One region of the Neobacillus sp. Soil_C_43 genome, then DNA from elsewhere that is predicted to be linked to it. Evidence: predicted binding sites of a transcription regulator. Region 1 holds the regulator's gene; each other region holds the start of a gene.
What was found. The regulator Rex, encoded in region 1, represses fermentation and respiration genes when NADH is low (regulators of the CRP and FNR family bind a similar motif). The targets are predictions, from matches to a motif close to TTGTGAAATATTTCACAA.

Region 2: a site for Rex is predicted at 3,412-3,429, ahead of AC3A54_RS23370 (DUF438 domain-containing protein). Genes of this name have one in related genera too.
Region 3: a site for Rex is predicted at 4,748-4,765, ahead of AC3A54_RS00670 (TorD/DmsD family molecular chaperone). Genes of this name have one in related genera too.
Region 4: a site for Rex is predicted at 4,909-4,926, ahead of AC3A54_RS00390 (NarK family nitrate/nitrite MFS transporter). Genes of this name have one in related genera too.

Annotation. Positions count from the first base shown of each region.
Region 1 is NZ_JBDGJV010000034.1:9,310-15,417, forward strand. It holds gene AC3A54_RS25260 (YdiK family protein) at 1-120, shown strand, start outside; gene AC3A54_RS25265 (MDR family MFS transporter) at 360-1,874, opposite strand; gene AC3A54_RS25270 (cytoplasmic protein) at 1,888-2,610, opposite strand; gene AC3A54_RS25275 (polymer-forming cytoskeletal protein) at 2,626-3,345, opposite strand; gene AC3A54_RS25280 (YhbD family protein) at 3,358-3,981, opposite strand; gene AC3A54_RS25285 (redox-sensing transcriptional repressor Rex) at 4,110-4,763, opposite strand; gene moaC (cyclic pyranopterin monophosphate synthase MoaC) at 4,798-5,295, opposite strand; gene AC3A54_RS25295 (ABC-F family ATP-binding cassette domain-containing protein) at 5,464-6,108, shown strand, end outside.
Region 2 is NZ_JBDGJV010000025.1:47,364-53,471, forward strand. It holds gene AC3A54_RS23355 (sensor domain-containing protein) at 1-2,017, shown strand, start outside; gene AC3A54_RS23360 (hypothetical protein) at 2,090-2,398, opposite strand; gene AC3A54_RS23365 (HAD family hydrolase) at 2,550-3,341, shown strand; gene AC3A54_RS23370 (DUF438 domain-containing protein) at 3,541-4,770, shown strand; gene AC3A54_RS23375 (BsuPI-related putative proteinase inhibitor) at 4,946-5,638, shown strand; gene AC3A54_RS23380 (amino acid ABC transporter ATP-binding protein) at 5,873-6,108, shown strand, end outside.
Region 3 is NZ_JBDGJV010000001.1:135,821-141,928, forward strand. It holds gene AC3A54_RS00655 (4Fe-4S dicluster domain-containing protein) at 166-1,074, opposite strand; gene AC3A54_RS00660 (DMSO/selenate family reductase complex B subunit) at 1,083-1,661, opposite strand; gene AC3A54_RS00665 (DMSO/selenate family reductase complex A subunit) at 1,675-4,068, opposite strand; gene AC3A54_RS00670 (TorD/DmsD family molecular chaperone) at 4,061-4,732, opposite strand; gene AC3A54_RS00675 (DUF6509 family protein) at 4,980-5,273, shown strand; gene AC3A54_RS00680 (cold-shock protein) at 5,308-5,511, opposite strand; gene cspD (cold-shock protein CspD) at 5,650-5,850, opposite strand; gene AC3A54_RS00690 (NAD-dependent epimerase/dehydratase family protein) at 6,039-6,108, opposite strand, start outside.
Region 4 is NZ_JBDGJV010000001.1:78,234-84,341, reverse strand. It holds gene AC3A54_RS00405 (PAS domain S-box protein) at 1-28, shown strand, start outside; gene fdhF (formate dehydrogenase subunit alpha) at 331-2,388, shown strand; gene AC3A54_RS00395 (3D domain-containing protein) at 2,634-3,461, shown strand; gene AC3A54_RS00390 (NarK family nitrate/nitrite MFS transporter) at 3,515-4,816, opposite strand; gene AC3A54_RS00385 (nitrate/nitrite transporter) at 5,044-6,108, opposite strand, start outside.

The DNA.
Region 1 (6,108 bases):
CAAAAAAACGGCTGGGGCTTCTTTAGCTATTTATTAGTCGTTCTCGCCACCTTCGACTTCGGATCAGGCCTAAAAATGATCACCTTTCATTTTAAATATAAAGATAAACTGAAAAAATAAGGCTTATAGTAGCTATAAATTAAACGTTTTAGCTACTATAAGCTCTTTTTTTCGTGTAATATTACACTCTCTTTGAAGAATTTATATTTTATCGGCGAATTTTTAACCTTTATCGGCGAATTTACGCATTTTATCAGCGAATCTTCAATTTTATCAGCGAATTCAAGCCATTTATCAGCGAATCACAAAAAAGGGTGTCAGGCACCATGTGAAATTTTCACAATGGCGCCTGACACCTTTTATTTTGAAGCCTCTCCCCGGTGAATGACCATTCGTTCTTTGCCTAAGATAAAGATAAACAAGAACGCCAGACCTGCTGGTACCAATGCCCATGTAAAAGTGTGGACGATCGAACTCGATAGAGCATCTGTAATTTTATCGAGAATCTGTGGAGGAATCATCTTTCGCCCTTCCTCTGACAATAACGTACGTGAATCCCCGAACGCTCCACCCTTCGGCATCGGTCCCATTCCAGCAAAGGCTTTTTCGAGAGCCTCTGTAAAATCATTTCGTTGAATCGTGCCAAAAATGGTAATCCCAATCGTCATGCCTAGGGAACGAATAAAGTTACTTGTTGAAGTCGCTGAGCCCCTCTGCTCCATGCCAAATGGATGAATCGCCGCCATACTCAACACCGAAAACGAGAAGCCCACTCCCAGTCCGATGACAATCATGTACACCGTTAATATCGCCCGGCTGGTTTCTGGAGTGATCGTACTTAACAGTAAAAATCCACCTATCAGAATAACTGCCGACAAAAACATGATATTACGGTAGCTCATTTTGGTCGTCAAAAACCCGCCTACTTGCGCAGTCACCACCGACCCAAGCATCATCGGTAATAAAATTAAACCAGAATTTGTTGCACTGCCTCCATACACCCCTTGGACAAAAATCGGTATGTATACCGTTCCCGCCATAAACGCTGCCCCATAAAACAAACCGACAATCGTACTTCCAGCAAACAACCGGTTTTTAAACATTGAAAATGAAATAATGGGATCCTTTGCTTTTGTCTCCGCAAATAAAAAGACTACCAACAAAATCGCAAATCCTGCAAATAGACTTAAAATAATCACTGAATCCCAATCATATTTCTGTCCACCTAGCTCTAGAGCGAACATTAAGCAGACGACTGCGCTGACTAATGTCACCGCTCCCCACCAGTCAATCGTTTGCTTTTGATGAATCGGTGACTCTTTGTAAGCTATCACGATAAAAATCAAGGACAAAATTCCAAGTGGCATATTAATATAGAAAATCCAATGCCAGCTGATATGATCCGTAATATACGCCCCTAACAACGGTCCAAAAATGCTCGATAGACCAAAGACGGCTCCAAACAATCCGCCCATCTTCCCGCGTTTTTCAGGTGGAAAGAGATCAAACATAATGGTAAAAGCTATCGGCACAAGTGCGCCGCCTCCAATTCCTTGGATTGCCCGGTAAATACTTAATTGTGTAATCGTTTCGGCTGTACCACATAAAGCGGATCCTGCCATAAACAAAATAAGCCCAAAAATAAAGAATCGCTTCCGTCCGTACATGTCAGACAATTTCCCAAAGATCGGCATCCCCGCCATCTCTGCTACCATATAGGCAGAAACAACCCAAACGAAGCTTTCCAGTCCGCCTAAGTCACCAACAATCGTCCCCATCGCGGTAACAACGATGGTATTATCCATTGATGCCATTAAAATACCTAATAATAGGCCTGCGACTACTAAACCTAATTTACTATCTTTTGCTGTCATCCCCTATCCCCCTCTAAACCTTCGTTTTTATTTTTATAGTGGCGCTAGGGTCATGGACCAAATCCTCTCGATACTCCACCAAACCGATGTCACATCCAGGACCGATTTTCACAATATTTCCTCGAACGATCGCTGCTTTTGTGTTTTCTAAGTACACCTCATCGCCTTCGATGACTTTCGCATCGAGAAAACCCGCCCTCTTTGAGAGTGGAATATTAGTGAATGGAATAAACCACGATCCTCTTTTCACCGAAATCTTCCCTCCGCCAATTTCCTCCGCTGTGCTCTCACCAAAGCTCAGGATAATTTTAACGGTGTCGGCAGATAGCAACCCCTTAATTTCAAAGCCTCCGCTCGAGTCAAATTTCTCATACGCGACATCACCTTTAACAGAGATACTTCCTTTAATAACGGCTGACTCACCCATCAATCGGTCATCCGCCTCTAACAAGCCAAAAATCTTCATTTTTTTCAAATGTGCCTTCCCGCCCACGGTCATTGTGCCCATAACGAGTGCTTCCTCTGCCTCCATCGATCCTTTGACCTCAGCCTCACCCAAGATTTTAGCCGAGCGTGTTTTCACATTTTCGCACGCCTCACTTGTTCCATATACATGAAATCTCGAACAGTCTACATTATTGACGATGGTTCCTTCTCCTCTTATGCTGATTTTTCTATATTGGCCGCCAGGATAACTCCCCGAACCATTTATGATCAGGTTACTGCTTTTCTCCATTTTCCTACCCCCCTATTACACTTTTATACTTTCTTTGACGACAGCATTTTTATGTTTTGAAAAATCTTCCCGGTACTCAACGACACCAATTTGGCAATTCAGGCCAATCTTCACCTGATTCCCACGTACAACCTTGGCAATGGTATTTTCTAGTTCAATTTTGTCTCCTTCAATGAATTCCACTTCGAGCTGAGTGGAAAACAACGGTTTAATGAGACTTTCGAAAAAGGAACCTCTATGTTTCACCGAAATGGTTTCACCGCCGATTTCTTTTGCCTTACATGGGCCATGAAGTTGTATCATAATTTGTTCGGCATTTAATAACCCGCCTATAGCAAATTGAGAATCTGCTTTAAAAATCTCTGCCTCACAATCTCCTTCTACCCTTAACACCCCATTAATTTTGATTTCCTCACTTTTGACTTTTCCACCAACAGATGCCTTGCCAGAAACCTTTAATTTTTTCACATATAGATTTTCGCCAATCTTTGCCGTTCCATCTATCGATAGGTGCTGAGATTCAATCGTTCCCTTGACCTTTGCTTTACCGTTTATTTTCGTCTGTTCACTTGTCACATTCCCATCCACAGTCCCGAAACCATTACTTTCAAACTCCACGCAATCAACATCACTGTTAACCGTTCCGAATCCATTTACAATGACCTGGCGAAACGTTCCGCCATTGGAAGCACCGAAACCATTGATGACTAAGTCTCCTCTTTCCTTCATATCCATGTATATTCTCCTTTATAATAATTTTGCTTTGATCTCTTCCATACACGACATCAGTGAGAGCTGCACAACCATTTTCGTCCCCAAATCCATATGCATGGCTTCAGCGTTAATGAGCAAGAGACACGATGACACCCCAAGCTTCCTTGTTATCACTAATTCACAGCTTTTTTGTTTGATTAAAGTGGCATGCTCTTTTAGCACCTGAAGCATCATCTTTCCTTCATCTTGATTAATCTCACCAGATTGAAGCAGCTTCTCAAGCACATATACCTCAAGCATTCTAGTAATCGTAAATGTATGGCTTCCTTTTTCATTCTCAAGGTAAAAACCCATGACAGCAGATGAAACAATGTTACGTTTTACTAACTCATCTTTTCCTAACTGCAAGTCAGAAATATTCGGTGAAAACATGTCTGCCAGTTCATCTAGTGATAAATTTTCTTTCATTGTTTGGATTTTATTGATTCTTCCTAAAATCTTCTCTTTTGGAAAAAAGGTCTCCTGTCCCGTAAATGTTGATTTACGTATAAACCAGTCTTCTGGAATAAGGTCCTTACGTTTCCATCTATATAACTGTCCATAGGAAATTCCCGCTAATTCTAATAGGTCTTTTTTTGAGATTAACTCCTCGCTCATGGTAAAAACCCCTTTCTGTTTATCAATGTAACATAACACTGTTACGCTTGTAAAGTTGTAACTTACATATTTTTGTAAATAAAAAAAACCTCCTACGATTGAATCATCGTAAAAGGCCTTACACTGTTCTATTCCTCTACATCCACTGTCGGATAGTGCTTTAAAAAGTAAACCAATGATTGCAGTTCCACTGCCAGGTCAATATGGTGAACCCGAATCGACCCTGGTACATTTAACCGAGCAGGCGTAAAGTTTAAAATCCCTTTAACTTCCGCTTTTACCAGTCGGTCCGTTATCATTTGCGCAACAGGAGCTGGCACCGTTAAAATAGCCACCTGAATATCACTATTTTCTAATACCTTCTCCAAATCATCCATATGATGAACTGGAACTTCGCGAATCGTTGTCCCCATTTTTTCCGGATCGACATCAAACGCGACCTCGATCTTCGTGTTGTTATTTTTTAAAAAGTTATAATTTAAAAAGGCAGTCCCCAAATTACCGACCCCAATTAACGCAACTTTTGTTAATTCATCCTGATCCAGCGTTTTCCGGAAAAAGGTTAACAAATAATTAACATTATAGCCATACCCCTTCTTACCTAATGCCCCAAAATAGGAAAAGTCACGGCGAATCGTTGCCGAGTCCACCTTTACCGCTTCACTTAACTCTGCAGATGAAACTCTTTGTTTGCCGGAAGTATGCAGGTTCTTTAAAAATCGATAATAGAGGGGCAGCCGTTTCGCTGTCGCCTGTGGTATTTTCATCGTTTCGTTACTCATATTCTCCCACACCCCATGAATGGTTTTTTAACTCTTATTTAACCTGTTCATTTCTTCTAAAATCACCGTTTTTACCGCCTGTTTTTTCCACTAAATAGGTTGGTCCAATAACCATCCCTTTATCAACTGCCTTACACATATCATAAACGGTTAAAGCACAAGCAGATGCAGCTGTGAGCGCTTCCATTTCCACACCTGTATTCCCCTTTGTTTTCACCGCTGCCTCAATATGTAATTGAAAGTTCCCTGTTTGATCCTCTTCCCATGCAAAAGAAATATTCACACCAGTCAGTGGAATGGGATGACACATAGGAATAATATCCCATGTTTTTTTAGCCGCCATTACGGCTGCAACTTGGGCAACAGCTAATACATCGCCCTTTTTCATCTCATGATTGGTTATTTTGTCAAAAATTTCTTTACTTACAGTTATGCTAGAATGAGCAAGAGCAGTACGTGCTGTCTCAGGCTTGTCGCTGACATCTACCATCTTTGCTCTACCTTCTTCATTAAAATGCGTAAATTCGGCCATATAAAAAATCCTCCTACCAAAAAATAATACACTATTTTTCCTTTTATGTGTGTGAAACTTTGAACGAATCACTAGATTTTTTATAAGAACAGCTCCTAGAAGAGTCCGAGTTATTGCTGTCATTCCGCTTATACGGTACACTAGTCCTAAGTAATAGAGGTGAATAAAATGATTTTATTGCAAGTGAATCAATTACAAAAATATTATGGTGCTGACCTTATTTTATCGAATATAAAGCTAGAATTACAAACGAGAGACCGTGTGGCCCTTGTTGGCCGTAATGGTGCCGGAAAATCGACCTTATTAAAGATTATTGCCGGACATTTGTCTCATGATGGCGGCGAAATCATCAAACCAAAAGAAGTAACCATCGGGTATCTAGCTCAGAACACAGGATTAGAATCCAAATTGACCATTTGGGACGAAATGTTAACCGTATTTGAACCACTTCAAATCATGGAAAAATCGCTCCGCAAACTGGAAAAACAAATGGCGGATCCTTCTGTGTTTGAAGACCCAGGCAAGTACGAACGGGTGCTAAAAGAATATGATACCCTCCAGGTTAAATTCAAGGAGCAGGGCGGATACCAGTTTGAAGCTGACATTCGTTCGGTTCTGCACGGTTTAAACTTCCAGGCTCATTCTCTCATGATTGCTAGTTTAAGCGGTGGTCAAAAAACCCGCCTTGCTTTGGGGAAATTACTGCTAACCAAACCTGATATTTTAATATTGGACGAGCCTACCAACCATCTGGATATTGATACCCTTTCATGGCTGGAGCAATATTTGCAGGGGTACGATGGCGCGATCTTA
Region 2 (6,108 bases), on a different contig from region 1:
ATCTTTGTTTGAACAAAACCCAGACGTAGTGATTACCTTTGACCTAAATGGAATGTTTATTAGTGCCAATAAAGCGGTATCTTCCATATTTGGGTATTCTCTTGATGATTTGATTAATAAACCGTTTATCCCCCTTATTGTTCCAAATGACTTGGAGAAAGCATTATTACAATTTAATACAACGATTAATGGTGAATCTTCCAATTATGAATGTTCCGTTTATGATAAGAATGGAAAGCAAAGGAAGATAAACGTAACTAATATTCCCATCTATTTAAATAAAAAAATTACCGGTGTCTATTCTATTATCAAAGACATAACTGAGCATAATAGCGCACAGCTTAATCTAGTAGAAGCAGAGGCTAAATATAGGAGTCTTGTAGAAAATTCGCAGGTGGGGGTTTATATTTTACAAGAGGGCAAGATTGTTTATGTAAATCCACGATTATGTGAGATGACAGGCTATACGTACGAAGAAGTCATTGGATTTAATCTAACGAACTTAATTTTACCAGAGGATTTACCAACAGTTCATAAAAATGTTCAAAAGTTGTTTACCAATGAAATGATAAGTATGACTGATCAATTTAGAATAGTTTGTAAGGATAAAAGAATTGTTTCTTTAGAAGTATTCGGATCAAAAATTGAATATGAAGGAAAAGATGCAATAATTGGAACCATAATTGATATTACTGATCGAAAAAATACCGAACTAATGATAAAACATATGGCATACCATGATCAGTTAACTGACCTTCCCAATCGATATCTGTTAAAGGAAAAGGTAGATGAATTAATAAGAGAATCAAGTGAATATCCTAACGTTTTTTCCTTATTATTTCTTGATTTAGATCGTTTTAAAATTGTCAATGATACAATGGGCCATGAAATAGGGGATAAATTACTTGTTGAGGTATCCTCTAGATTAAGAAATTGCTTAGATGAAAAAGATATTATATCCAGGTATGGAGGAGATGAATTTACCATTCTTCTTCCACAGTCTACTGTCGAACGAGCACGGGATGTGGCAAAAGGTATTTTAACTAGCTTATCTAACCCGCTGCAATTAAATTATCATGAAGTCTTTGTTACTCCTAGTATAGGTATCAGTATGTTTCCTGAGCATGGGTTAACATATGATATGCTCATTAAACATGCAGACTTAGCGATGTACTTTGCAAAGAGCTTAGGGAAAAATAACTATCAATTTTACACCAGTGATTTAATAGATCAATCACAACACGAGTTAGATTTAGAAATCAAATTAAGGAAAGCTTTGGAACGGAATGAGTTCATCTTATACTATCAGCCACAAATCAATCTACTAACGAATCAGATAATAGGCGCGGAAGCATTGATTCGTTGGATGCATCCAGAGAAGGGGCTAATTTCACCAGCTGAGTTTATCCCAGTGGCTGAGGAAACTGGTCTCATCATTCAATTAGGTGAATGGGCACTACGGACAGCTTGCTACCAAAACAAGAAATGGCAGGATAAAGGCTTACCACCTATCACGATAGCGGTAAACATATCGGCTAAACAATTTTTTCAATCAAACTTAGCTGAAATCGTCGAAAAGATACTTTTTGAAACAGGTCTTGAAGCAAGGTATTTAGAGCTTGAAATAACAGAAAGTATGACAATGGACGTTGAACAAGCCATAACAACGCTAGTTGATTTGAAAAAAATTGGTGTGAAAGTAAGTATGGATGACTTTGGCACAGGATACAGCTCGCTTAACTATCTAAAAAAGTTTCCAATTGATAAACTAAAAGTAGACCAATCCTTCATACGTGATAGTACAACAGACCCAAATGATGAGACCATTGTGAAGACGATCATTGCGATGGCTCATAACTTAAAACTACAGGTTATCGCAGAGGGCGTGGAAACAAAAGAACATGTCTATTTTCTGCTAGAACAAAAATGCACCGAAGCACAAGGGTATTTTTTCAGCAAACCAGTCTCCACCGAAGAATTTGAAAAACTTTATATTATAGAAGAAACTCGGAGGTAAGACACAATCTACATAGTAAAAGGCAGTGATTTCCAGAATTGGAATCAATGCCTTTTTTACTGTGTATTTTTACTATTGCCTCAACCGTTTGAGTACTTTTTCTACAAAGTTTGCTTGATTGATATCTAAATCCAATATTTCATTTCTAAAGGATTTAAAACGACCATTCGCAACTTCCAGTGTAAAGTACCCTCTTGGACTTAATAGGTTAATGTCACCAATAATTTTTTTCCCACGTTCAGGATCAAACAAATGAACTAAGTTAGGATTGCTTGGATGTGGTCTGAACATACACCCCTGTTCCACGCAAACTCTTACGATATTACGTACCTTCGGATGTGTGATACTCTCAATTTTCTTATTAACTTCAATGCTGACCATATTGTATCCTCCTTTCCCATCTTAAAAAAATATGCGGATAGAGGGTGTTTCATACCTCTTTATGCATTTAATTGTCAGAAACTTTAGTCTTCATGTGCGAGGGATTTAATGATAAACTAATAAAAAATCATTAATCGAAGTGAGGACAAAAATGATAAAAGCCATTTTTTTTGATTTAGATGATACGCTACTGTGGGACCAAAAAAGTGTAAAAGAAGCCTTTGCAGCAACATGTAGATTAGCAGAGATGAGGTATGGCCTTTCTGCAGATCAACTTGAGGAAGCTGTTCGTGATGCAGCTAGAAACTTATATTCTTCCTATGAAACGTTTGCGTTTACACAAATGATTGGGATTAATCCTTTTGAAGGATTATGGGGGAATTTTTTAGATGATACGGAAGAGTTTAAGAAAATGAAAGAAATTGTACCCACCTATCGAAAAGATGCTTGGACATCAGGATTAGCAGCAATGGGTATTGATGACCTTGAATTTGGAATGGAGTTAGCAGAGCGGTTTCCCCAGGAGCGGCGAAACCATCCATTTGTCTATGATGAAACGTTTAAGATTCTAGATGGTTTAAAAGGAAACTATCAACTTCTTCTATTAACAAATGGATCTCCTGATCTTCAAAATACGAAACTATCCATTACACCTGAATTGGTTCCTTATTTTGATGATATTGTTATTTCTGGTGATTTTGGTCGAGGAAAACCAGATCCTTCGATATTCGAGCATGCTTTATCACGTATGTCTTTGAAAAAGGACGAAGTTATAATGGTTGGTGATAACCTGATGACCGATATACTTGGCGCAAACAGAGCTGGAATAAAAACTGTGTGGATTAACCGTCATGATAAACAACGAAATGAAGTCATTCCCACATTTGAAATTAAACATTTGGAAGACCTTTATCCTATATTAGAAAAATTAAATAGAAACTAAAAATAATTTGTAAGAGGACACTGCCATACATGTGGGCAGTGTCTTTTTATTAGGATAATCACATAACATGTTCTTAAAGTTTTCACATTTATAACTATATTAATGATGTTAATCACTATCAGCTAATTTTCTTAATGGTAAGTTAGTAATGAGGTAACTTTATCAAAAGTATTTAGCAACAGTGAAGGAGAGTCCTAAAATGAGTGAAATTATTAATAATCGTGAACAACTAATGACTAAAAATACAGACCGTCTTACCATATTAAAAGGGATCTTCCAAGATCTTCATAACGGAAGAAATTTAGATGAAGTAAAAGCTCATTTTGATGCATTGATTGGGAAAATTACAGTGGATGAAATCACACAGCTCCAGCATGAGTTTTCAGAGGACGGAAGTATTCCGAAAGATGAGTTACAACGTATCTATCAGGAACATAGTGTTATTTTTCAAGGATCAATAGAAAGTGAAAATAATTTGGAAAAGCCAGAGGATCTACCAGGGCATCCGGTTCATACGTTTAAACTGGAAAATAGGGAAATTGAAAAGCTGCTTCATCAACAGGTACAGGTCCATGTGGATGAGTTTTCGAGAGACGATTCTTCCGAAAATATTTTCCATCTTCTGCATGATATTAATCTCTTACTTGACATTGATAAGCACTACAGTCGTAAAGAGAACTTACTATTTCCTTATTTAGAAAAGTACGGAATCTTTGGGCCAACTACCAATATGTGGAGAATTGATGACTTTATTCGCGATGCAATAAAAGAAGCAAAACAAAAATTAGCCAGCTATCAAGGTGAAAGGCAGGAGGTCCTTGGGGTCCTAAATTTTGTCATCCAGGAAGTATCTGGAATGATATACAAAGAAGAAAACATCCTTTTTCCAATGGCTTTGAAAAATTTATCTGAGGATGAGTGGATAAAAATTGCTCATGAAAGTGATGAGATTGGATTCTGTTTAACAGGCCCTGAGGAAGAATGGAAGCCAGAGAGAAAAGCTTTAGCTGAGAATGCTATGACCGAAGGATATATAAAGATGGAAACTGGAATTTTATCTTTAAAGCAATTAGAACTGCTATTAAACCACCTACCAGTTGATATTACTTTTATTGATCATGAGGATGTAGTTCGTTATTTTTCCCACGGAAAAGAAAGAATTTTCGCCCGTACAAAAGCAATTATTGGACGTACGGTTCAGAATTGTCATCCGCCACGAAGCGTGCATGTGGTAGAAGAATTATTGGCAGATTTTAAAGCTGGGAAAAAAGACAGTGAGGATTTTTGGATTAAGTTCCGAGATAAATATGTATATATTCGTTATTTTGCTATTCGAGATGAGAAAGGAAGCTACATTGGTACACTAGAATTTACACAGAATATTGATCCGATAAAAGCTATTGAAGGTGAAAAGAGAATTCTCTCCTAAAAAGCAATAAATTACGAAAGTTAAAAAAGGTCTCATCTGCTAATGATGGGACCTTTTAATTTTAAAGTACTGGATATGACGAAAACACATTTTTTACTAGAAGTGTAACTTTATTCCTGTGTATAGCGACTATAGTGCTGATAACAAAAAACATGTTAAATAAGGGGATATGAAAATGGCAGACAAAAAAATATATTTTGTCATAAGCACCGCTTTACTATTTGGACTTTTAACAGGCTGTGGCACAAGTACAAAAACGAATGGTACCAATGGTAGAACCAAAACGGAAATTCAAAAGCAAGAAAAAGTGACGGCAAAATTTATTCCTTCACTTGAAATAAAAGAGGATACACATGACATGACAGTCAAATATGCAGTTAAAAATATATCCGGCAAAAAACAGACACTAACCTTTACTAATGGTTTAAAGGCTGACTTTATTGTATACGATCAGAATGGAAAAAAAGTTAAACAATACTCAGATGAAGTTTCTGCAACACAAGCTAGCCAAGAAATTTCATTAGATAATAATAAAGAAGTGAAACAAAAATTTACTATATCTGATCTTCCGAATGGTCAATATAAATTGGAAGTTTTTCTGAATTCAAAAGAGGAAAAGGGAAAGACTGAGGCAGAGTTTATAGTAAAGAATACTTTATATACTAATGGTTCGGGTCAGTATGTAGGTCAAATGGATCCACATACAATAGAAGTAAACGTTGATGGAAATATAACCGCCTTTCAATTATCAGATGAAGCCATCAAACAACTAACATCAATAAAAGAAGGTGACCAGATTTCGTTTGTCTATTCAGAAAAGGAAAGCGGACAAAAAACAATTGAAAGGTTTTTTATAGAGTCGAAATAAAAACTTAAACCTGCCAGGCCTCCTGTTAGTAATAGGGGGACATGGTAGGTTTTTTCATTTTTAAAACAGTTGCTCTCTTGAAACGAATATAATTCTCTAGTGTTTAATAGGATTACTATATATAGGTACAGTACTACTTTTGAAAAAAACATTGAGAAGGTGCATATTTTGTTTTTTTCATAGAGGCTGATGATAAATGCCGGTGAAAACTTATGTAATGCAAAGGAGGGTGACATGATTAAGGTAAGAAATCTTGTAAAGTCTTTTGGTTCACAAACTGTTTTAACTGATATTAATTTGTCCGTTTCTGAAAAAGAGGTTGTTGTCATTATTGGTGCGAGTGGTTCTGGTAAAAGCACATTACTTCGCTGCCTTAATTTCCTTGAAATATATGATCAGGGAGAAATCACCTTATGGGGAGAAACAATTCACCCAACTAGCAACAACCTGAACAAAATTCGTGAAGATGT
Region 3 (6,108 bases), on a different contig from region 1:
CTGCGGGGTCTCCCCTGAACCATACTCCCACAGGAGTCTTCGTGCCTTCCGCTCCAATAAACAGGGTGTATAAATCAACACTGTTCTTTAACACAGCAATATAAATAGAAAGTGAAATCACCATAAAAAAACGCCAGAACGAATATTCTGGCGTTTTTCATTGTATTATTGATATGGACTTAGCCATGAAGGGTCTCTATCCTTACACACATGACATTTCAAGGTTTCAGGGTGAAAAGTAACAAAAGACTGTCCGCAATTTAAACAGCTTTTTGAATAAAGCCCTACATACTCCACATTCATTTTCTTTACTTCTGTTCTAATGTGAATAGCATCCTCCGAACAAATATCACTACATGCCGTACATCCTACACATTTTTGATGGTTTATTTGCAGCGTTTGATTTACAATTTGGTATACTTCTTGGCTACAAAACGTAATACACGCTTGGCAAAGTGTACATTTTTTTCTATCCATCTGGATGGTGTAAAATTGATATTCAGGATAATAGATTGCAAGTTGCCACTGATTCACTTCAAATTTCCAAGATGCTGGCGCCATACTTTTTGCTAACTGTTTCCCTTCTCGTTGCAAAGAGGTAAAAAAAGACCTTCTCGAAAATTTCTCCTCTTCTTGTGCCTTTTGAACAACCTCTATTACAGGTTCACCCACAACTTCTAGAACCTTATTTGTTTCAGTTAGTACCCTTTTCCACGGGTCATTCAGTGGTAAATTTTGAGTCTGTATGCTCTTTACTCCCCTTTTTAAATATATTAATAATTCTTTTACGGTCGGGGTGTAGCTTTCGTTATATAGTAGTGATCCTTTAGAAAAATCTCTTGAATCGACAATTCCTTCGATTGCTGATAATGGACAAGCAATCACACACTCTCCACAGGAGTTACATCCTTCAAGATTTATTTCTATTGATTGTAGATTAAGAGATAGTGCCCCCTTTGTACATGCCTCTACACAAAAAGTGCAGGATGAGTGAAGATTCCTTTGCCTTGAACAGTTCTCCGTTATCTTCAAATCCATATGCATACTTTCCAGCAAATGAATGAATAGAGACATACTATCACCTACAATTTGGCATCCTTGTGAGGCGTAATCACAATATTTGGATGGGTAATTGAAGCTTTTGGCATGCCTTTTATTTGACTTATACTTCCATACTTTTTCCGTAGCTTTTCCACGGGACCAAATTCAATAGCTCTCATCGGACAAGTGGAAACACAAACCGGTTCCTCACCTTTTTCTTGAAGATTCATGCAAAAATCACATTTATCAGATTTAAATTCTTTTGGATTATATTGTGGAGCTCCATATGGGCATGCTTTCACACATAATTGAGCTCCTTGACAAACCTTTTGATCAATCGTTACAACACCATTATCTTTATTCTTCATAATGGCCCCCGTAGGGCAACTTGGGATGCACTTTGGATTTGTACAATGATTACAAGCAATAGAATAATAATAGGCTTGTACGTTTTGAACCAGCCCCTTGCTTTGCTGTTGTATAAAGCTACCGTTTTCATAGGAGTATACTCTTCGGAAGTTAATACCAACATCAAGATTGTTTTTATCCTTACAGGAGACACTACAGGCTTTACACCCCGTACAAAGACTTTGATTTATATAAAATCCTAATTGAGCCAAACTTCCTCACTCCTTATGCTTTCTTCACTTCAACAAGGTTGGTTTGTTGCGGGTTTGCTTTTGCAAGTGGTGTTGGCCTCTGAGATGTAAGAACATTTAATGCCCCCCGTTGATCCAATCCATCTTTATCAGGTGTGTACCATGCCCCTTGAGGAATTCCTATTACACCTGGAGTTATACGTGGAGTAACCTTTACATCAATTACCAAGGTCCCTCGCTCATTGAACACCTTTGCACGGTCTCCGTTTTTCATTCCACGTTTCTCCGCATCCAAAGGATTCATCCACATTTCCTGCTTTGCAGCTTCCTCTAGCCATGATTGGTTATCATAGGTGGAGTGGCATCTTCGTTTATAATGCCAGCCAATTAACTGTAAAGGATACTTTTCTGTTAATGGATCTTCTGGACCTTCCCATGAAGGAATATATTTTGCTATGGCAGGAATCTCATCATGCTGATTCATATCCCATAATGCCTTTGAAAATAATTCAATTTTTCCTGAAGGAGTTTCAAATGGCTGTTTTTCAATGTCATCAATTTGTTCTTTGAATCCAACAAGTGGTTCGTCAAACTTAAAGTGATGCACTCCTTTATCTCTAAACTCTTCAAAACTCGGGAAATTTGGATCTAGCTCTTTTTTTGTTCTTTCCACACTTTCCTTCACCAGATCAAAGGTGGTTTTTCCCTCGGTGAATTTATCTTTGATCCCTAACTTTTCTGCCACTTCAGCAAATACATCATATTCATCTCGACATTCATATAAAGGATCGATTGTCTTTTCACCAAGGACTACATAATCTCCAAAGCACCATGGGACCCCTATATCCCAACGTTCAAAAAAGGTGGTTCCAGGTAATAAAATATCAGCAAACTTCGCACTTGGAGTCATAAATAGATCACTTACAACAATAAATTCCACTTTGCTTTCATCTTCCAATAAAGCACTTGTTTTGTTAATATCTGAATGTTGATTGATTAACATATTTCCAGCCATGTTAAAGATACATTTGATATTGGACGTCAGCTGTTCAACACCTTCTAATCCATCCTCTGCTGTCATTTCAATTCCTTTTTCAACTGCCTTTGTCCATAAGAAACAGGGGATGGAGGCTTTTACTGGATTCTCAAACGAAAAGGGGTACACAATATCCGATCGACTCCAATACCCAGTTCCTGCAGCCCAACCACCTAACTTACCAACATTTCCAGTTAGACAAGCTAGCTGTGCTCCCCCCCTCATAAACTGTTCACCATATGCCTGACGTTGTGCTGCCCATCCTTGTATAAGCGCTGCAGGCTTTATGTTGGCATAGTTACGAGCAATTTCCCTGATTTTTTCGGCAGGCACGCGACAAATCTTTTCTGCCCACTCCGGTGTTTTAGGGACACCGTCTTTTATACCTAACAGGTAATTCTTTAATGATTCCTCTTTTGGTATACCATCTGGCATGTGACTGTCATCAAACCCAAGACAATATTTATCTAGGAATTCTTGATCATGTAGGTTTTCGGTTATAATTACATAACCCATTGCATCCATCATGGCATTATCAGTTGTAGGGAGAATGGGAATCCATTCATCCGCGAACGCTATAGCTGTATCTGTATATCTAGGATCAATAACAATAATTTTTGCCCCATTTTTTTTTGCCTGCATTAAATACTCCCTATAAGGGGTTGAAAATATCATTTCGGAAGGATTTTGTCCCCACAGAATAATATATTTGGAGTGTAAGAGTGAATCAAAACTGCTGCCGGAATTGTTTGTGCCATACGTGTAAGGGGTAGCTACATTTCCAGCCCCTGAACTATAATCATTACGGTAATTTAAAAAACCGCCAGTAAGTGATAAAAGCTTTCTGGCTGCATTTTTACCCCCATGTAGCCCCCAGCTCTGTCCGGATGCATAGTTTACATATCTTGACTCTGGACCGTAATGGTCGCCAATTCGTTTCACTTCTGTTGCAATGGTTTCGATCGCTTCCTCCCAGGAGATTCTTTCAAATTTTCCCTCTCCTCTTTTTCCAACTCGCTTCATCGGATATTTTAAGCGGTCTGGATGGTACAACAAACTCCGGTAATTTCTTCCCCTAACGCAAGCCCGTAATGGAGGGGTGGACAAGTCACCACTTTCCTGAGTGTCCGTGGTGACCCTAACAACTACGCCATCTTTCACATGCGCCTTAATGACGCAGCGTCCGCCGCAATTATTAATACTGCAGGTAGAAACAATCTTTTCTTCTACTTTTGCACTTGCTACTTCCTCTTTTTGTTGGCGCTCCACCAACAGCTTGGTACCTACTCCTCCAGCTATAACGGGAATTCCAATTGCACTAGACCATTTTAAAAATGTTCTTCTCTGCATTTTATTTTTTAGAAGTTTGCTAATATGGCCATTTTCAGACATCTGCTAATGCCTCCTTCATCTCATATAAAGTTGTTAAGTCATCATTGATAAAATCATCAAGGAGCATGGCTGCTCCTAAAAATAATTGACTATTAGTAGTTTGAATTACTCGTTTACAAAAGTATGGAATCCAAACTATTAAATGTTTTTCAAGAAACTGGTGTTGACTAGAAATTAATTCAATAAACCGATCAAGCTGGGTTTCCAACAAGCATAAATCAATAAGATTAATCATAAACTCCAATTCTAGTAATAAATGATCATCTGGCTCATTATTTTCTCTCACATATTTGAGTCCAAATTGATGATATTGTTCTCTAACTTGATAGGTCCATTCCTCAAATAGGAGTTGCTCTTTACTCCGATAATATGACTCCCATGGTGGCGCAGGTAATGGTCCCGGCCCAATGAAAAGGCGTTGATATTCTTCTCGCTCTTTCTCGAGATACTTGTTGGATAGTTGTTGAAAAAAATCACTTAATATTTTACCGCCCTCATGAATTTCTTCTAATTCTTGTAAATTGCCTTTATCGCGGATCTCAAAATATTCAATACCACTAGTAGGCATTTGAAATAATAAATGAAGCAGTTGATAAAAATTCTTTCTAGACCTTAATAGAGGCTGTAACAACTCCATATGTACTGATGCGGCCATGTTAGCCATTTTACCCTCTCCTCTTTGTGAAATTATTCACAATATAATTGAAAATTTTTTCACCTACTTTTTCCCATTATTCCTTATATGTTTTATCTTACCTTAAACTTTTTTAGTTTGATTAACTTTGTGCAATAATTCACAATAAATTCAAATTCCTTAAAGTAATTTTAATGTTACTTAAAATTTGATACACATCTTTTTCTGTTATGACAAAAATATGTGTATAATAATAAAGCCGAATAAAAAGAAAAGGATGATTACCTTGAATATTACAGGTCATGAAGTTGAAAAACTTGAAGATCCATTTGGTTTACTTTCAGGTGACCGATATGAATTTTTTATAGAACTTGATGTGGAAGAAGACGACGAGCTATATTCCGAGAAGGGAGTAGGGTTAAAAGTAATTTACGTTTCTGATGAAAATGGAGACAAGATTACTAACTATTATTTCTATGAGCGCGAAAGTGAAAAAATTCTTGATTTCGAACTGGAAGAAGACGAAGAAGAGCTTGTCTTAGCTTATTGTAGAGAAAACGCTGTAGAATAAAAAAACAGGGAGTCTAGCTCCCTGCTTTGAAAAATCACATAAAATTTTTACTATGGTTATGAATTACCTGTAGTTCTTTCGTCGTTTGTCTCATTTCACTTTTACAAATAGGACAAAGGGGTACTTCAGTACTTTTAAAATTGTCGCGAATCCAGCACTTACAAGTATCAGAAGTACATTCCCAAATTTTCGTTTCTTCTAATTTAATTTCTTCGTCATTTTTTCTACCAAATGCCAAAACGATCACCCCTTGTACTTAGTTAATAAATGGTATGAACACTTTGTTTGTTAGCTCTAAAGCTCTTTTTCTAGTGAAAAAATATAGATAAAAAGGTGATGCTTTAGTCGTATGCATCACCCTTTTATTTTCTAAAGATTAAGCTGTTTTTACGTTAGAAGCTTGTGGTCCGCGAGCGCCTTCCACGATTTCAAAAGAAACTGATTGGCCTTCTTCTAATGTTTTAAAGCCTTCTGATTGGATCGCTGAAAAGTGAACAAATACATCTTGACCGCCTTCTGCTTCAATAAATCCAAAACCTTTTTCTGCATTAAACCATTTTACTTTACCGTTACTCATCAATATAACCCCCAAGATTTTGTTCACTTTAAGTTAATCTGAACATTTAAAAATAATAAAAAAGACGTACTGACACGTTTGGGCAATAGACATCACCCACATTTCCGTGCAGTTACGGCTACTTAAACGAATAAATATTTAACGAACTTATAAGCGTAATTTTAGTTTATTACACTTTACACTAATAGTCAATTTATTTTAACTCTCATAAAATACTGAATTAATTCATCCAATAGCTCATATAAATCAGTAAATTGG
Region 4 (6,108 bases), on a different contig from region 1:
TATTTTATTACCAGCAAAAACTGCTTAAAACGAGAGTACCCCTCTCGTTTTTTTACATTATAAGAAAGTATAAAATTCGACTTCTAGAATTGTCCAGCTCCAGCGCCTAGCCCCTCGGGTCAAATAACCTTCTGCAATAAAAGTCAAAGAGCGACTTTTATTGCAGAAGAACATTTGCCTGTCGGGGCTGAACAAGGCGCTTACGCTTTTCTTATTTCCCTTGATTCCGTCGAAAAAATGCCATAATTTTCGTAAAAAAGAAAGCTACAAATGTAATAAATAGATTAAGATAGTTATATAGGTAATAATGATTGTAAGGGAGGAAAGAACGTGGGGGAACCAAACTTTGTTAAAACAATATGCGGCTATTGTGGTACAGGTTGTGGCTTAGTCCTGGAAGTTCAGGACAATAAAATAATGAAAATACGAGGTGACAAGGAAGCACCTGTAAATAAGGGGCAAACATGTGTAAAAGGTGCATTTGCCTATGAATATGTGCATGCCAAGAATAGGTTAACGTCGCCACTGATCCGTAAAGCTGGTAAGCTGGTGGAAACAACATGGGAAGAAGCCTATCAATATATTGCGAAGAATCTAGATCAAATTAAAAATACTTGGGGCTCAAATGCTATTAGCATGTTTGCCTGTGCAAGAAGTACAAATGAATCCAATTTCATTACACAAAAGTTTATGAGGACAGTTATTAATAGTAACAATATAGATGGTTGTAACCGAACGTGACATGCTCCTAGCGTTGCCGGTCTGGCAACTGTTTTTGGAAGCGGTTTCCCAACGAATACACTTGAAGATTTTGAAAAGGCAGAAGTTTTACTTCTAATGGGTTCAAACACAACAGAAGCACATCCTATTATAGCCAATCGAATCAAGAAAGCAGCAAAGTCAGGATTAAAGATAATTGTCATAGATCCAAGGAAAATAGATATGGTAAAAGTGGCACATCGCCATTTACAAATTAATGTAGGTTCTGACATTGCTCTTATAAATGCCTTCATACGAGTCATTTTGGAAGAAAATCTATTTGATCCAACGTTTATTGAGCAGTTTACTGTTGACTTTGAAAAATTAAAAAAACAGGTGGATCCGTACACTCCTGAATATGCTGCTGCAATAACCGGTGTAAAAGCTGAGGATATTATAGCAACTGCTAGAGAATATGCTGCTTCGAATGGTTCCATGATTGCATATACATTGGGCATTACTGAACACCATTGTGGGGTAAATAATGTATTTGATATTGCGAATTTAGCCTTACTAACAGGTAATATTGGTAAACAAGGTGCAGGAATTATGCCACTAAGAGGGCAAAATAATGTCCAGGGTGCCGGTGACATGGGATGTTTACCGAACCAGTTGACTGGAGCATTGAGCCTGGCAAATGATGAATTCAGAGCACGTTTTGAGAAGGAATGGAATGTGGTCCTTAATCCACAGGCGGGTGACACACAAACACGTACCTTTGACCGTTTAGAGATGGGTGAGTTAAAGGCACTCTATGTCATTGGAGAAAATCCAATCCTAGCCGATGTCCATATGAACCATACAAAAGAAATATTTAAAAAGCTTGATTTATTAATTGTGCAAGATATTTTCTTAACAGAAACAGCTAAATTAGCTGATGTTGTTTTACCTGCCCGATCCTGGGGAGAAGTAGAAGGGACATATACAAATACAGATAGAAGAATTCAACGCGTTCGAAAAGCTGTTGATGCACACCCTAATACAAAAGAAGACTGGGAAATCCTTTGTGAACTGTCTACCCTGATGGGCTATTCAATGCATTATGAAAATAGTGAGGAAATTTGGAATGAAGTAAGAAGGTTAGCTTGGGAAATGTACGGTGGAATTTCTTATGAGAGACTGGAAAATGAGTATAGTCTTCATTATCCTTGCCCTGATGAAGTCCATCCAGGCACATTTGTTATGCATGAGAGGTTCCATCAACAAGACACTGTGGTGAAAAAAGCGCCATTCGTGCCTGTTGACTATACAAAGCCTTTAGAGCTGCCAGATAATGAATATCCTTTTACGCTAACGACTGGACGGCGCTATGAGTCATATAATACCCACACTCAAACACGCTACTATGCTACTGGAGTAAAAGTCAAGCAAACAGAAGAGACAGTCGATATACATCCAGAAGATGCAACTAAACTAGGAATTTCGGATGGGGAGATCGTTCAGGTTCGATCTCGAAGAGGTGAACTTAAGGTTAAGGCGAAGGTAACCGATCAAGTGGTTCCTGGACTTGTTTTTATGAGTTTCCACTGGAGTGAAACACCTACGAATGTCTTAACATTAAATGAGTATGATCCAATATCCGGGACAGCGGAATATAAAGCATGTGCTGTTGCAATCTCGAGAATTTAAAAGAGAATATTTTTGTAAAATAGTGCAGGGTTAAACCTGCACTATTATTTTTTATCTATTATGTACAAAAATTCCCACTGTAGGAAATGATTTCATTAAACTTCTATGATACAGCTGTTCGGAAATGTTATTGTAATATAACTGCCATTCTTGTAAACGAATTAACATGCCCTTGTTCTTTGTATCAAAAAATTTCATGTTAAGATGATTAAAGTTAGCTGCGAAAGAACATGGGAGGTAAAAAAATGATAAATAAAATTAGAACTTTCATTGCAGTTGTTGCACTCTCAGGAACTGTAGGTGCTAATGTACAAGCGGCAGAGTTAACTGTACAAAATGGAGATACCTTATGGGATCTTTCTCGTGTACATAATACATCTGTCGAAAACATTCAAAAGTGGAATCACCTTTCCACTGACCTTATTCATCCTGGGGATGTATTAACGATTGCAACTGAAAAGCAATACACAGTGGTGAAGGATGATACACTTTGGGATATTGCAAAGGAATATCAAGTATCGGTTGCAATGATTAAAGAATGGAATAAATTAAATACTGATCTGATTCATCCAGGGTTACAATTAGTGATCTATGATGAAATAAATAACTTTTCTTCTGGGAAGATGGTTGAACCAGCAAAAGCTCCAGTAGTCTCAAAAGCTCCGGAAGTTTCTACTAAGGAATCAAATACGCCAAAGAGCGAGGAGACAAAAGTGGAGACCGCTTCAACAAGTGTTGCTAGTAAACCTGTAGTTCCAGTAACAACAAAAGCAGAGGAAACTTCAAAGGAAATCACCGTTAAGGCTACTGCATATACAGCATCGTGTGAAGGGTGCAGCGGAACTACTGCAACAGGACTTGATTTAAATGCTAACCCAGGTGCCAAGGTAATTGCAGTTGACCCCTCTGTCATTCCACTAGGAAGTAAAGTTCTGGTTGAGGGATACGGTGAAGCAATCGCATCAGATACAGGTGGAGCAATCAAAGGGAACCGAATTGACGTTTTTATCCCTTCAGAAGAAAAAGCACTTGAATGGGGTAGGAAGGAAATAAAAGTTAAAATATTAGATTAAAACAAAAAACTGCCGAATTTGGCAGTTTTTTTGTGATAAAAAAACAAGCCGGATTAGCCGGCTTGTTTTACAAGTGTTTTGGCTGTGATTGTTTTTCTTTGGTAGAAGAACCAGTTCAAACCAAATGCGACAACATAGAATCCAATAAAGAAATAGAACGCAGTAACAGGTGTTCCAGTTGCCTTAACAGACCATCCAAATAACTTAGGAATAAAGAATGAACCATATGCTGCAAATGCTGCAGAAAAACCGATTACAGGTGCTGCCTCTTTTGGAATAAAGATGGTTGGAATCATTTGAAACGTTGAGCCTGAGCCGATTCCAGTTGCAAGGAAAAGAACTAGGAAAGCAATTAAGAATCCAGCAAATTGTTTGTCATTTAAGAAGTAAATAACACCTGCTGCACCAATTCCCATTATAACTAAGACATAAGCCGTTACTTTCGCGCCGCCAATTTTGTCAGCTATCCAGCCGCCCACAGGTCGTGCTGCAGCTGCCACTAATGCCCCAAGGAAGGCAAGTGAAATGTGTTCAGGAAATTGAGATTTTAATAAAAGTGGGAATGCAGCTGAGTAACCAATAAATGAACCAAAGGTAGCTACATAAAGTGCTGTCATAATCCAAGTGTGTTTCCGTTTTACAACCACAAATTGATCAGCAACGGATTGCTTTGCTCCTGGAACGTTATCCATTTTAAAGATTGCTAAAAGTGTCATAATGACAATGGGAATGACCCAGATAAACGCCGCGTTTTGTAACCATACTTCTTGACCATTTGCTAAAACTTGTTTATCGCCAACCAGTGCAAAAGTTCCTGATGTAATAATTAATGGTGTGACAAACTGTACGACAGATACACCCATATTTCCTAAGCCGCCATTAATTCCAAGAGCTGTTCCTTTTTCCTTTTTTGGAAAGAAGAAACTTATGTTTGCTGAAGATGATGAAAAACTTCCTCCACCTAGACCACAAAGGGCTGCAAGGAGAAGCATGATTGAAAATGGTGTATCAGGATTTTGGACTGCAAAACCTATTCCGATTGCTGGTATGGCTAAGATTGCTGTTGAAATCACTGTCCAATTTTTACCACCAAAAGACCCAACTGCAAATGTATATACAAAGCGGAGTGTCGCACCAACAAGGCCTGGTATAGCAGCAAGTGTGAATAATTGTTCTTCTGTAAAATGGAAGCCAATATCGTTAAGTCTGACGGCTACAACTGACCATATTTGCCATACAATAAATGCAAGCATCAAAGACGGGACGGAGATCCATAAATTTCTTTTAGCGTGTTTTCTTCCTTCTTCATTCCAGAACTTTTCATCTTCTGGATTCCAATAATTAATTCGAGCCATGATTTTTTCCTCCTATATGTGCAATCTAATTCATTCACAAATATCATGTTGTTCCTTGTGTTATTACTATAAGACACATGGTAACATGATTTTTGTGACGTTCGTCACAAAAATAGTGAAGGAACTGTGAACTCAGCTCGTTTGACAAAAAGTTGTTAAAATTTATCACCCAAAACAAAAGAGACCTTCATCTATGAAGATCTCTCTGCTTATCACATATAGTTACGTTACGATTCTTTTTCTTCATTGAACATTCCAACGTAATTTTTTGTATCCCCTACATCATCTTTAATTGCAGTAATAGTTAACCATTCTTTATAAATCTCATTATTTTTGCGTTTATTCCAAATATACCCTTCCCAAAATCCTTCTGTTTTTAAACGATTCCACATTTGCTTATAAAATTCATTGTCATGTTCGCCAGATTGAAGGACACTAGGTGTTTTCCCAACCACTTCGTCCTCACTAAAACCTGTAATTCTTGTAAAAGCCGGATTTACGCTCTGAATTATTCCATTTAAATCTGTAACGCAAATACCGTCAACAGCATGGTTTACGATTTTTGCAGAAATATCTAGTTTATCCTGATAGTATAGCCAAACAACAATGACTAAACTTGCAAGTGAAAACTCGGAAAGGGACATAAATCCAATTGCGTAATGACCAGTCCAATCAAATAGAATAGTCAGAATGATTGGAGGGAAGAAACCACCTAATCCTCCCATTGCTGCAACAATTCCATTTACTATGCCAGCCTGCTTTGAAAAATAAAATGGTACAAGCTTAAAAATCGCACCATTACCAATGCCGGCGAAAAAAGCAACTAACAAACACCCAAAGGAATAAATAGGTAAGGATGGGGTAAATGAGAGTAGAAAGCCTGCAAAAGTTAAACTGAAAAAAACCGCCATTAGGATTAGAAAAGGATTAATTTTATCTCCTAGCCATCCGCCTACTGGTCTAAAAAATGTTGCAAGTGCTATAAAACCAGCTGTACGTAAACCAGCATCAACTTTATCTAGTTCAAAATGATTAACTAAGAAGGACGGTAAGTAGATAGTGAACGCCACGAAAGAACCAAACGTAATAAAATAAAATAAACTTAAAAACCAAAGTTTAGGATTTTTATATACTTCTTTCACTTGTTCAGATAAAGAATTGTTTACTTTCTTTTCTTTCCTATCTCCAAATAAGAAATTGACAATTGTAAAGATTAACATGATAACTAAAAAAATCTTTACGGTATTTCTCCATCCATACATGTTGGCTAGTACTGGTGCTGAAAAGGAGGT